Regions from separate parts of the Rothia sp. 27098_8_161 genome, predicted to be linked through region 3. Evidence: predicted binding sites of a transcription regulator. Region 3 holds the regulator's gene; each other region holds the start of a gene.

Region 1 (3,233 bases), on a different contig from region 3:
CACCCTCTCTGAACCGCCCGCCTACCTGCAGCGTGAAAAGCTCACCGAATCCCCGCTCGTGCTGGTCTTCAAGCACCACAAGCGGGCCGTACTCACCATCGCCGTGTGCGCCATGGTCAACACCGTGAACATGGTCTTCACGACCTTCGCGCTTTCCTTCGCCACCAAGGGTTACGGCCTTGATCGCAGCACCATGCTGCTGGTGCCGGTCGCCTCCAATACCCTCGGTCTGATTGCGATTCCGCTCGCCGCCATGCTTGCCGACAAGATTGGTCGTAAGCCCGTGTTCATTACCGGTGCGGTTGCTTCTTCCCTGGTGATGTTCCCGTACCTTGGCGCGATTGCCGAGGGTAACTGGGTGGGTATCTTCGCCTACGGTGTGCTCATGCACGGTGCGCTCTACTCCATGGCGAATGGCGTGTGGCCCGCCTTCTACGCGGAGATGTTCCCCACTTGCGTGCGCGTGACCGGTCTGGCGCTGGGCACCCAGATTGGCTTCGCAATTTCCGGAGGCGTAGCACCCGCCGTGGCAACGAGCCTCGCTGGTGCCGACCTGCACAATGCGGTGTTGCCCGCCGTGTTCACGGTCGCCATGTGTGTGCTCGTGGCCTTGGGTGCGCTGACGGCTCGTGAGGGTTATAAGAAGTCCCTTGCGGAACTGGATGCATAGCCCATACAATATATTTCGTATATAGAATAAATACAGGTGGGGCTGGATAGATGACTATCCAGCCCCACCTGTATGTGGTTTTCTAAGCCCCCTGCTGTGCCGCAATCAGTGCCTCAAAATGCGCCGCCATACGCTCAGCATTCGGCTCTAGTTTGGTAAAGAGGCGGAACGCATCCACCGCCTGACCCACCGCCATGTAGCCACCCGTCAGCACCTCGCACCCGGCGGCACGCGCCGCATGCACCAGCTGCGTTTCTTGTGGCAGGTAGATGACATCCGCAACCCACAAGCCCTCACACAATACCCCGGCGCTCAGTGCCGATTCACTCAACGGCATGCCCGGATGCACGTGCATACCCACCGGGGTTGCATTCACCAAACCCTGAGCTTTCAGTAGAGATTCAATGAGGCGCTCATCGTCGCTCAACACCTCGATTCGGGTCTGCGGGAAGAGCCCATCCAGCTGCTCCGCAAGCCCCTGAGCCTTCGCCGCGTCACGCTCAAAGAGACTCAGGCGGCGCACCCCCAGACGGCACAGTGCGTACGCCGTGGCGCTACCGGCACCGCCAGCACCCATCTGCACCACGTGCTCCAGACGCGCTGGATCCTCCGTCACCTGTGGCAGACCGCGCTTCAATGCCGCAATGAACCCCGAGTAGTCGGTGTTATCGCCGTAGAATGTGCCATCCTCGCGAATCACCACGCAATTGACCGCTCCCAAGGCGCGTGCCGCATCCGAAAGCTCGTCCAGATGCTCCATGACTGACTGCTTGCACGGGTGCGTGATGTTGAACGCGTTAAAGCCAAGCAGTGCTGCCGCATCCAGAAGCGCCGGGGCGGAAGCCCCGTCCAGGTCCAAGGCGTCCAGGTCGATGGGGCGGTACAGGTAACGCACCCCGTGCGCGTCCGCCTCCGCCTCATGCATAGGAGGGGTAGGAGGTGATGCCGTCACCGATGAGGCCCACCAGGAAAGATTCAGTACGCAAACTCATATTCCCACTCTAAACGTCCGCTCCTCGAGACGGAACCCTGGTGTTCCGTTATTCCATAAGGGACTTCATGTCTTTGAACCGGTGCCAAATATGTGCTGGAGTTGGGGAGAAGAGAAAAATAATTTATACCCCTAAGAGCACAATGTATCTGACTTAAACATCTCAAAGGTATAAGCTTGGTATAACTACTTGTGCGCTGGAGCGCGCACGTGAGACTACACAGACACCGTCACAGTGAAGTGATACCGATATTCGGAGGATAGATTGTCAATGACTGACAAGGCTATGGCACACTTCGCTGGCGCCGATGAATGGGTCGAGCAGTATTTCCTGAACAGTCCCGAAGACGAGCGTGAAGAATTCACCCCGGCAGAGTTAGAGGATTTAGCTCGCACCCACCGTGCGCTGGCTCGAATCCGCATGCCTAAGACCCCCGTTGTTGCTGCCCGCAACGACGAATACAACACCACCCTATACGTCACGACCGACGACATGCCGCATATTGTCAGCTCCCTGACTGCGTGCCTCGCAACGAACTTTGGTGGTTTCGTTACCATTCTTCACCCCACCTTCCTCGTAGAACGTGATCCGGAAGGTGCCATCCTGAGCCTGCGCGGCACCGGCATGCGTGGCAACCTCGCCAGCGGTGATACCGCTACCCTGGGCGTGCCCTCCCTGAAGCTCAGTGAGAACGCCCCCGAGGGCGCCACGGTCGCTATTGAATCCTGGATTGCAGTCCGCCTGACCCGCTACCTCACTGAGGAAGATCAGCGCCGTTGCGAGAAGGAAGTTGAGTGCGTCCTTGCTGACGTGCGTGCCTGCCACAGCGACCTGGATGCCATGGTCACCCGCGTTTTCGACATGGCTCAAGTAATGTACGAGCTGCGTGGTGCCACCCTGGGTCACGGCGAGGAATCCTACGCCGCCAACCCGCGCGGTGTGGAGCCTGCCTCCCGCGTGGAGGTGGCACAGGACTTCCTACGTTGGCTGACCCGCGGCAACTTCGTGTTCATGGGTGTCAAGGAGCGCGTTCTGGACGGCTCTTCCGGTGCTATCTCCCTGGTGGACCGCCCCGGCTCGGCGCTCGGTATTCTACGTGCCACCGAGGGCCGTAACCGCATTCAGCTCTCTGGTGAGACTCTCGAACGTGCACTGTTCCCCCGCCCCGTGTACATCACGAAGGCGAACTCCCGCTCCACGGTTGCCCGCAACGACTACCTAGACTACATTGGTGTGCGCCGCTTCGACCTGAACGGTCGAGTCATCGGTGAGTACGTCATCCTGGGTCTGTTTACCCGCCAGGCGTACTCCCTGCCCGCCATTGAGACTCCGCTGGTGCGTGAGCGTATCGCCATGGTGCGCCGCCGCCTCGGCTACCATCCCGGTTCTTACTCTGACAAGGCGCTTCTGGGTGCCCTGGAAGATTACCCGCGCCTGGAACTGCTCCACGCCTCCGCTAATGACCTGACCGAAACTTTCGGCGGCATTATGGGCCTGGAGGAGCGCCGCAAGACCCGTCTGTTCCTGCGCGCAGACCAGTTCAACCGGTTTATTTCCGCCGTGGTGTACCT
Region 2 (3,233 bases), on a different contig from region 3:
AACCCCGCTCTTGACCTGGCTGTGTCGAAGGCGAAGAAGAACTCCGTTCCTAACGACAACATTGACCGCGCAATCAAGCGTGGCGCTGGCCTGACCGGTGAGACCATTGACTACACCGAAATCATGTACGAAGCACGCGGCCCGCAGGGTACCGCTCTGTACATTGAGTGTCTGACTGATAACCGTAACCGTGCAGCGTCTGAGGTTCGCCTGGCTGTGACCCGTAACGGCGGTACCATGGCTGACCAGGGTTCGGTTGCGTTCCTCTTCGAGCGTAAGGGCGTTGCTGAGGTCACCAAGACTGACGGTCTGACCGAGGATGACGTTCTGATGGCTGTTCTGGATGCAGGCGCTGAAGAGGTTCTGGACGAGGGCGACGTGTTCACCGTTGTTTCCGCAGCAACCGACCTGCCCGAGATCCGTAAGGCGCTCGACGAGGCTGAGCTCGAGTATAACAATGACGACCCGGTCTTCCGCCCGACTATGCAGGTTGACCTGGACGCTGAGGGTGCTAAGAAGTTCATGAAGCTGGCAGACGCTATTGAAGAGCTTGACGACGTTCAGAACGTCTACTCTAACGCTAATGTTTCTGCTGAGGTTATGGCAGAGCTGGAAGCTGAGTAATCCCTCGGATTCTGATATCTGACGTTTGAAGAAGCCGCTCCTTTAATCGAGCCGCCGTAGGGTGGCTGGTTGGGGGAGTGGCTTCTTAGCGTCTTGGGGATGGCACGAGTAGTGGCCGTACTCGTGGTGACCGTTCTCGTGGCGTGCCCTGGTGCCGGGTGCTAGGATTCTGAAGGGCTAGAATCTAGAGATTCTAGAGGGAGTTTGTCGAAAGGGGAGATAATGTCTGCCGCTCAACCTGCCGCACGCGATAGCATGCGTGAGAATCATACCGCCACCGCTGTGGAGCGTGTTTCGGGTGCGACCCGCATTATGGGCGTTGATCCTGGTCTGACTCGCTGTGGCTTCTCCATGCTTGATATGACTGCTAATCGTAAGGCGCACTTCGTGAACGTGGGTGTTGCTGGCACGATCCCGGCGGAGTCCCTGGACCAGCGTATTTTCTGGATTTTCAACGCCGCCTCCCACTGGCTCGACACCTACAAGCCGGACGCCCTCGCCATTGAGCGTGTCTTCGCCCAGGAACAGGTGAACACGGTGATTGGTACGGCGCATGCTTCGGGTGCGGTGATTTCTGCGGCTGCAATGCGCGGCGTGCCGGTGTTCTTCCATACCCCTTCGGAGGTGAAGGCGGCCGTGACCGGTAGCGGCCGTGCCGATAAGGCATCGGTGGGTCGTATGGTGACCCGTATTTTGGGTTTGGATTCCATGCCGAAACCCGCCGACGCTGCCGATGCCCTGGCGATTGCAATCTGTCACGGTTGGCGTGGTGGTGGCATCGGTTCGGGTATCAACATGGCGGCCCAGACGCAGACTCACCAGGGGTCACGCCCGGCACAGGCTCGCCGTGGCGGGTCGTTGACTCCGGCGCAGCGTGCCTGGATGGAGGCGGAGGCACGCGCTCGCCGCTAGAGGTGCCTTCGTGGGCCTGTGCGTTGCCTCCTGTTGGCTTGCGTGTATTCGCTAAGAAGTTCGAATATGTGCTTGATTTCAGAAGAAATATTCTAATATACTTGTAGTGTCTCCCCGTTGAACTGGGGGAGTGCGTTCTGAGCGTGTTCTGTGGGTGCCGGAGTTCCCGGTGCCCTCACGCTGCCGTGAGCCTCATTCCTGGGCGCGGTGTTGAAAGGTGGAGAGAAATGATTGCATCCCTGACCGGTCGTGTGGCTCAGGTTGGCCTTGATCATGCGGTGATTAACGTGAACGGTTTCGGCATGCTTGTGTACGCTACTGCGCGTACTCTCTCCAAGCTACGCACGGGTGAGGAAGCTACCGTACTGACCACTATGATTGTGCGTGAAGAGTCGATGACTCTCTACGGTTTTTCGGAGCCTGCCGAGCGTGAAGTGTTCGATATGATGCTTTCGGTTTCCGGTATTGGTCCTCGTATTGCTCTGGCGGTGTTGAGTGTTCACACTGCCGCTGAGGTGGAGCGTGCCGTGGCGACCGGTGACGATAAGGCGTTCACGAAGGTTCCCGGTATTGGCCCGAAGGGTGCCCGCCGTATTGTACTGGAGCTTGCCGGCAAGCTGATTCTCAGCGATGGTCAGACTGATGAGCTGCCGCTGAGCCAGGGCATTGTCTGGAAGCCGCAGGTGCTTGACGCTCTCACCTCTCTGGGCTGGAGCGAGAAGGACGCTTCCGCCGCTATTGACGCTTACGTGCAGCACAACCCTGCCGCAGAGACTGAGCCGGTGGGTGTGGCTCTGCGCGGTGTGCTCGCATCCTTGGGTACTCAGAACACGGTGGGCCGCCACTAAGCGGCGCGCCCTGTTCGATGTATCCCACTCAAACTTTTGTGAAAGAAGAATTCTATGAGCCAGAATCCCTATGAGCCGCAGCCCGCGGCGTCCCTGGTTTCCGGCGGGTATTTTCCCGGTCAGGTGCCCGGCACTCAGGCGTCTTCAGCTCCCGCCCAGCGCCTGGTGGCGATGGAAGAAGAGCCTGAAGAGAAGATGATTGAGGCGGCACTGCGCCCTAAGTCCCTGGACGACTTTGTGGGTCAGCGCCGTGTGCGTCAGCAGCTGTCCCTGGTGCTGGAGGCTTCGAAGATGCGTGGCCGTAGCGCCGACCATGTGTTGCTGTCGGGCCCTCCCGGTCTGGGCAAGACCACTCTCGCGATGATTATTGCGGCAGAGATGGAGGCGCCGCTGCGCATCACCTCCGGCCCGGCGATTCAGCATTCGGGTGATTTGGCGGCGATTCTGTCTTCGCTGACCCCCGGTGAGGTGTTGTTCCTGGATGAGATCCACCGTATGAGCCGCCCGGCTGAGGAAATGCTCTACATGGCGATGGAAGATTTCCGTGTGGACATTGTGGTCGGTAAGGGCGCGGGTGCGACTTCCATTCCGCTGGAGCTGCCGCAGTTCACCCTGGTGGGTGCGACGACCCGTGCGGGTCTGCTGCCCGGTCCTCTGCGTGACCGCTTCGGTTTTACCGGTCACCTGGAGTTCTACTCGGTGGAGGAGCTTGAGCTGGTACTTCGCCGTAGCGCGGGTCTGATGGACATGCAGATCACCTCCGAGGGCTTCACCGAGATTGCTGGTCGTTCCCGCGGCACGCCGCGTATTGCGAACCGTCTGCTGCGCCGTGTGCGTGACTGGGCGCTG
Region 3 (3,233 bases):
CCGCGTGGGTGAGGAAGTGGTGCGCCTGCGCGAGTGGGCTGACCGCACGGAGACCGGCGACCGTGACGAGCTGAAGCCCGGCGTCTCTGACCGCGCCTGGGCTCAGGTATCGGTCAGCGCCGCCGAGTGTTTGGGTCGCCGCTGTCCGCTGGTGGAAGAGTGCTTTAGCGAGATGGCGCGTGGCCGCGCCGCTGAGGCTGACATTGTCATTACGAACCATGCCCTGCTGGCGATTAACGCTTTTGAAGGCATGAAGGTTCTACCCGAACATGAGACGGTCATTATTGATGAGGCTCATGAGCTGGTGGACCGTGTGACCGGTGCCGTGTCTGGTTCTTTGACGGTTGCGATGGTTCGCCGTGCGGCACGTAGCGTGAAGAAGCATTCGAAGGCTGATTCCGGCGCACTGGAAATGGCTGCCGGCACCCTGGAGACTGCTTTCGAGGGTCTTGCTGAAGGCCTGTTGAAGGGCCTGGACGGTCGCCTTTTGACCGCTATTTCTGCGGTAAATGATGCCGCCCGCACCGCCCTGTCCGATACCAAACCGGACGGTCAGGACGTTGACGCTGGCCTGCAGATGGCGCGCTCGCGTGTCTCTGAGGTGCACGATATGAGTAGCCGCATTCTGGAGGCATCTGCTGAGCAGGATGTGCTGTGGATTTCTCGTCAGGGTGGTTGGGAGAACGGCCGCTACGTGGCTGCTTCCGATACCGACCCGGCGACCCTGAATATCGCTCCGTTGAGCGTTGGTCTGCAGTTGCGTGACGGACTGTTCGCTGACCGCACCGTGATTTTGACGAGTGCGACCCTAACGGTGGGTGACTCTTTTGATGTTGCAGCCGCTGCCCTGGGACTGCAGGGCGAGGGTGCGCCGCGCTGGACGAGTATCGATGTGGGTTCACCTTTCGACTACCGTAAGCAGGGCATCATGTACGTTGCCGGGGATTTGAAGCCTCCGGGATTTGGTGTGCATGAAGGTCAGCTGGAGCGTCTGCGTGAGCTGTGCGAGGCGTCGGAGGGCGGTGCCCTGGGCTTGTTCTCCTCGAAGCGTGCCGCCGAGCGTGCCACCGAGTACATGCGTGAGCATAGCGACCTGAACATTCTTCTGCAGGGTGAGTCTTCGCTCAAGGCTCTAGTGGAGGAGTTCAGCGAGGACGTTGACTCGTGCCTATTCGGCACGATGAGCCTATGGCAGGGCGTGGATGTTCCGGGTGACTCTTGCCGCCTGGTGGTGATGGACCGCATTCCGTTCCCGCGCCCGGATGACCCGATTGCGCAGGCGCGTACGGAGGCGGTGAACCGTCACCGCGGTAACGGCTTTATGGCGGTTTCTGCTCACCATGCGGCGATTCGTATGGCGCAGGGGGCGGGCCGCCTGATTCGTTCGGTGTCTGACCGCGGCGTGGTGGCTGTGCTGGATTCTCGTGTTGCGACTAAACGTTACGGCGGTTTCTTGATGAAGGCGATGCCGCCGATGTGGTCGACGCAGAATAAGGCAGCCGTGATGGGTGCGCTGGCTCGTCTTTCAGCAAGTATTGAGCGTTAGCTCGGGCGAGATCATTCCATGCCGCACCGCCGCTCCGCTTTGGGCTATAAATTTGGACATATAGGAATCATCCCGGTGATACGTGAACGTTCAAGTATCACCGGGATGATTTCTATAGAGAGCTAAAAGGCCTAACGGTTATGTCTGTTAGAAGTCGTGCTATTTAGACCCAGCTGCTTTTAGAGGCTGCGCTGGTGAGAGCCCGCGTCTTCTAGAGACTGCGCAGCACGGAGACGACCTTACCCATGACGGTTGCGCGGTCACCCATAATCGGCTCGTAGTTAGAGTTGCGCGGCATGAGCCAGGTGTGGCCGTCAACCTGACGGAACACCTTCACGGTTGCTTCATCGTCGAGCAGAGCGGCAACGATATCGCCGTTGTCTGCGGTGTGCTGCTCGCGGACAACCACCCAGTCGCCGTCGCAGATTGCGGCGTCAATCATGGAATCGCCCTTGACCTTGAGCATGAAGAGCTTGCCGTTACCTACCAGCTGGCGGGGCAGGGCAAGCACATCCTCCACGGACTGCTCGGCGGTGATAGGTCCGCCCGCTGCAATTCGTCCAACCAGGGGAACGGGTACGAGGTCTTCATCGCCGACTTCGAAATTCGGCAGCTCGGGCAGGGACGAGGAGGAACTACCGTGGATGCCGACGCCGTTCTCATCCAGCACCTCAATGGCGCGGGGGAGCTTCGGGTCGCGACGAATGTAGCCCATGGTCTCGAGACGACCGAGCTGGTGAGTGACCGAGGATAGGGATGCAAGACCCACCATGTCACCAATCTGGCGCATGGACGGCGGGTAACCCTTTTGTTCAATCTCGGTGCGGATCGCGTCAAGAATCTTCTGCTGGCGCGCGGTCAGCGCCGGACGGGGTGCTGTTGCCATTTCTTTTCCTTCGGTCTGTGCCCCGAATTCTGTACTCCGGTCTCTGTAGTCTGTTTGAGACACAGTCCGGTCGGGGCACGGATGGGTGCTTCACACGTTTTCCGATGGTGTCCTAAAGATTTTTTGGTTCTGCCGAAATGGGTCTTATCTCGTCAGGGGGTGGAGGAATTCTATCCGTGCCGGAGTGATACGCGGGCAACGAGTATGCGCCTCCGCCCTATAAAACTCACTCAGTAGCACCTGCATTTTGATACAGAACCAAGCTGTAACGGGTACAGAAACCTGCTGTGAGTAGGACTCATCAGGAGCGTGTGGAACGTCTCTTGACACCAGTGTAGAACACTACACCGAAAAACTCAAACAAATATTCTAGATTTTTTCTTCGAAGCTCGAAGAAATTTTTAGTACATATCTGCTATACTTTAGAATAAAATTTCGTATATACTCTTGAATCTCTCCTGAAACTCAGGATTTGCGGGTGAATGTTCGAAAAATATTCGAAGATTCGGTCCGGAGTCTTCCAGGAGGGGTGAGTGAATGGGTGTTCGAATGTATTCGAATCCTCTGTCTCTCTTCGCACTATCTACCCCGGATGCTCTAGGGGTCATCTGGCGAAGAGAGAGCGCAGGGGATGGGGGTGCTGGGGCGACCCAACGCAACCCGGTGTATCCGGCGCTCTGACCTAACTAGAGAATAGCTATCCAATAGTTATTGCTTAACAATCACCACTCCATAGTTATCACTCAACTAGGACCTCCGAGCGGGTATCGCTCGGCATTGCTAGACCCGCGGGGTAACCCC

What was found. The regulator LexA, encoded in region 3, represses DNA repair genes until DNA is damaged. The targets are predictions, from matches to a motif close to TCGAACANNTGTTCGA.
Region 1: the regulator LexA is predicted to act here: its motif matches at 1,747-1,762, upstream of O3648_RS00995 (shikimate dehydrogenase).
Region 2: the regulator LexA is predicted to act here: its motif matches at 1,597-1,612, upstream of ruvA (Holliday junction branch migration protein RuvA).

Annotation. Positions count from the first base shown of each region.
Region 1 covers NZ_JAPWAL010000002.1:38,725-41,957, forward strand. Annotated here, with positions in the region: gene O3648_RS00990 (MFS transporter) at 1-670, shown strand, start outside; gene O3648_RS00995 (shikimate dehydrogenase) at 753-1,595, opposite strand; gene O3648_RS01000 (NAD-glutamate dehydrogenase) at 1,933-3,233, shown strand, end outside.
Region 2 covers NZ_JAPWAL010000001.1:2,434-5,666, forward strand. Annotated here, with positions in the region: gene O3648_RS00015 (YebC/PmpR family DNA-binding transcriptional regulator) at 1-624, shown strand, start outside; gene ruvC (crossover junction endodeoxyribonuclease RuvC) at 880-1,536, shown strand; gene ruvA (Holliday junction branch migration protein RuvA) at 1,764-2,384, shown strand; gene ruvB (Holliday junction branch migration DNA helicase RuvB) at 2,556-3,233, shown strand, end outside.
Region 3 covers NZ_JAPWAL010000004.1:25,412-28,644, reverse strand. Annotated here, with positions in the region: gene O3648_RS02405 (ATP-dependent DNA helicase) at 1-1,546, shown strand, start outside; gene lexA (transcriptional repressor LexA) at 1,758-2,432, opposite strand.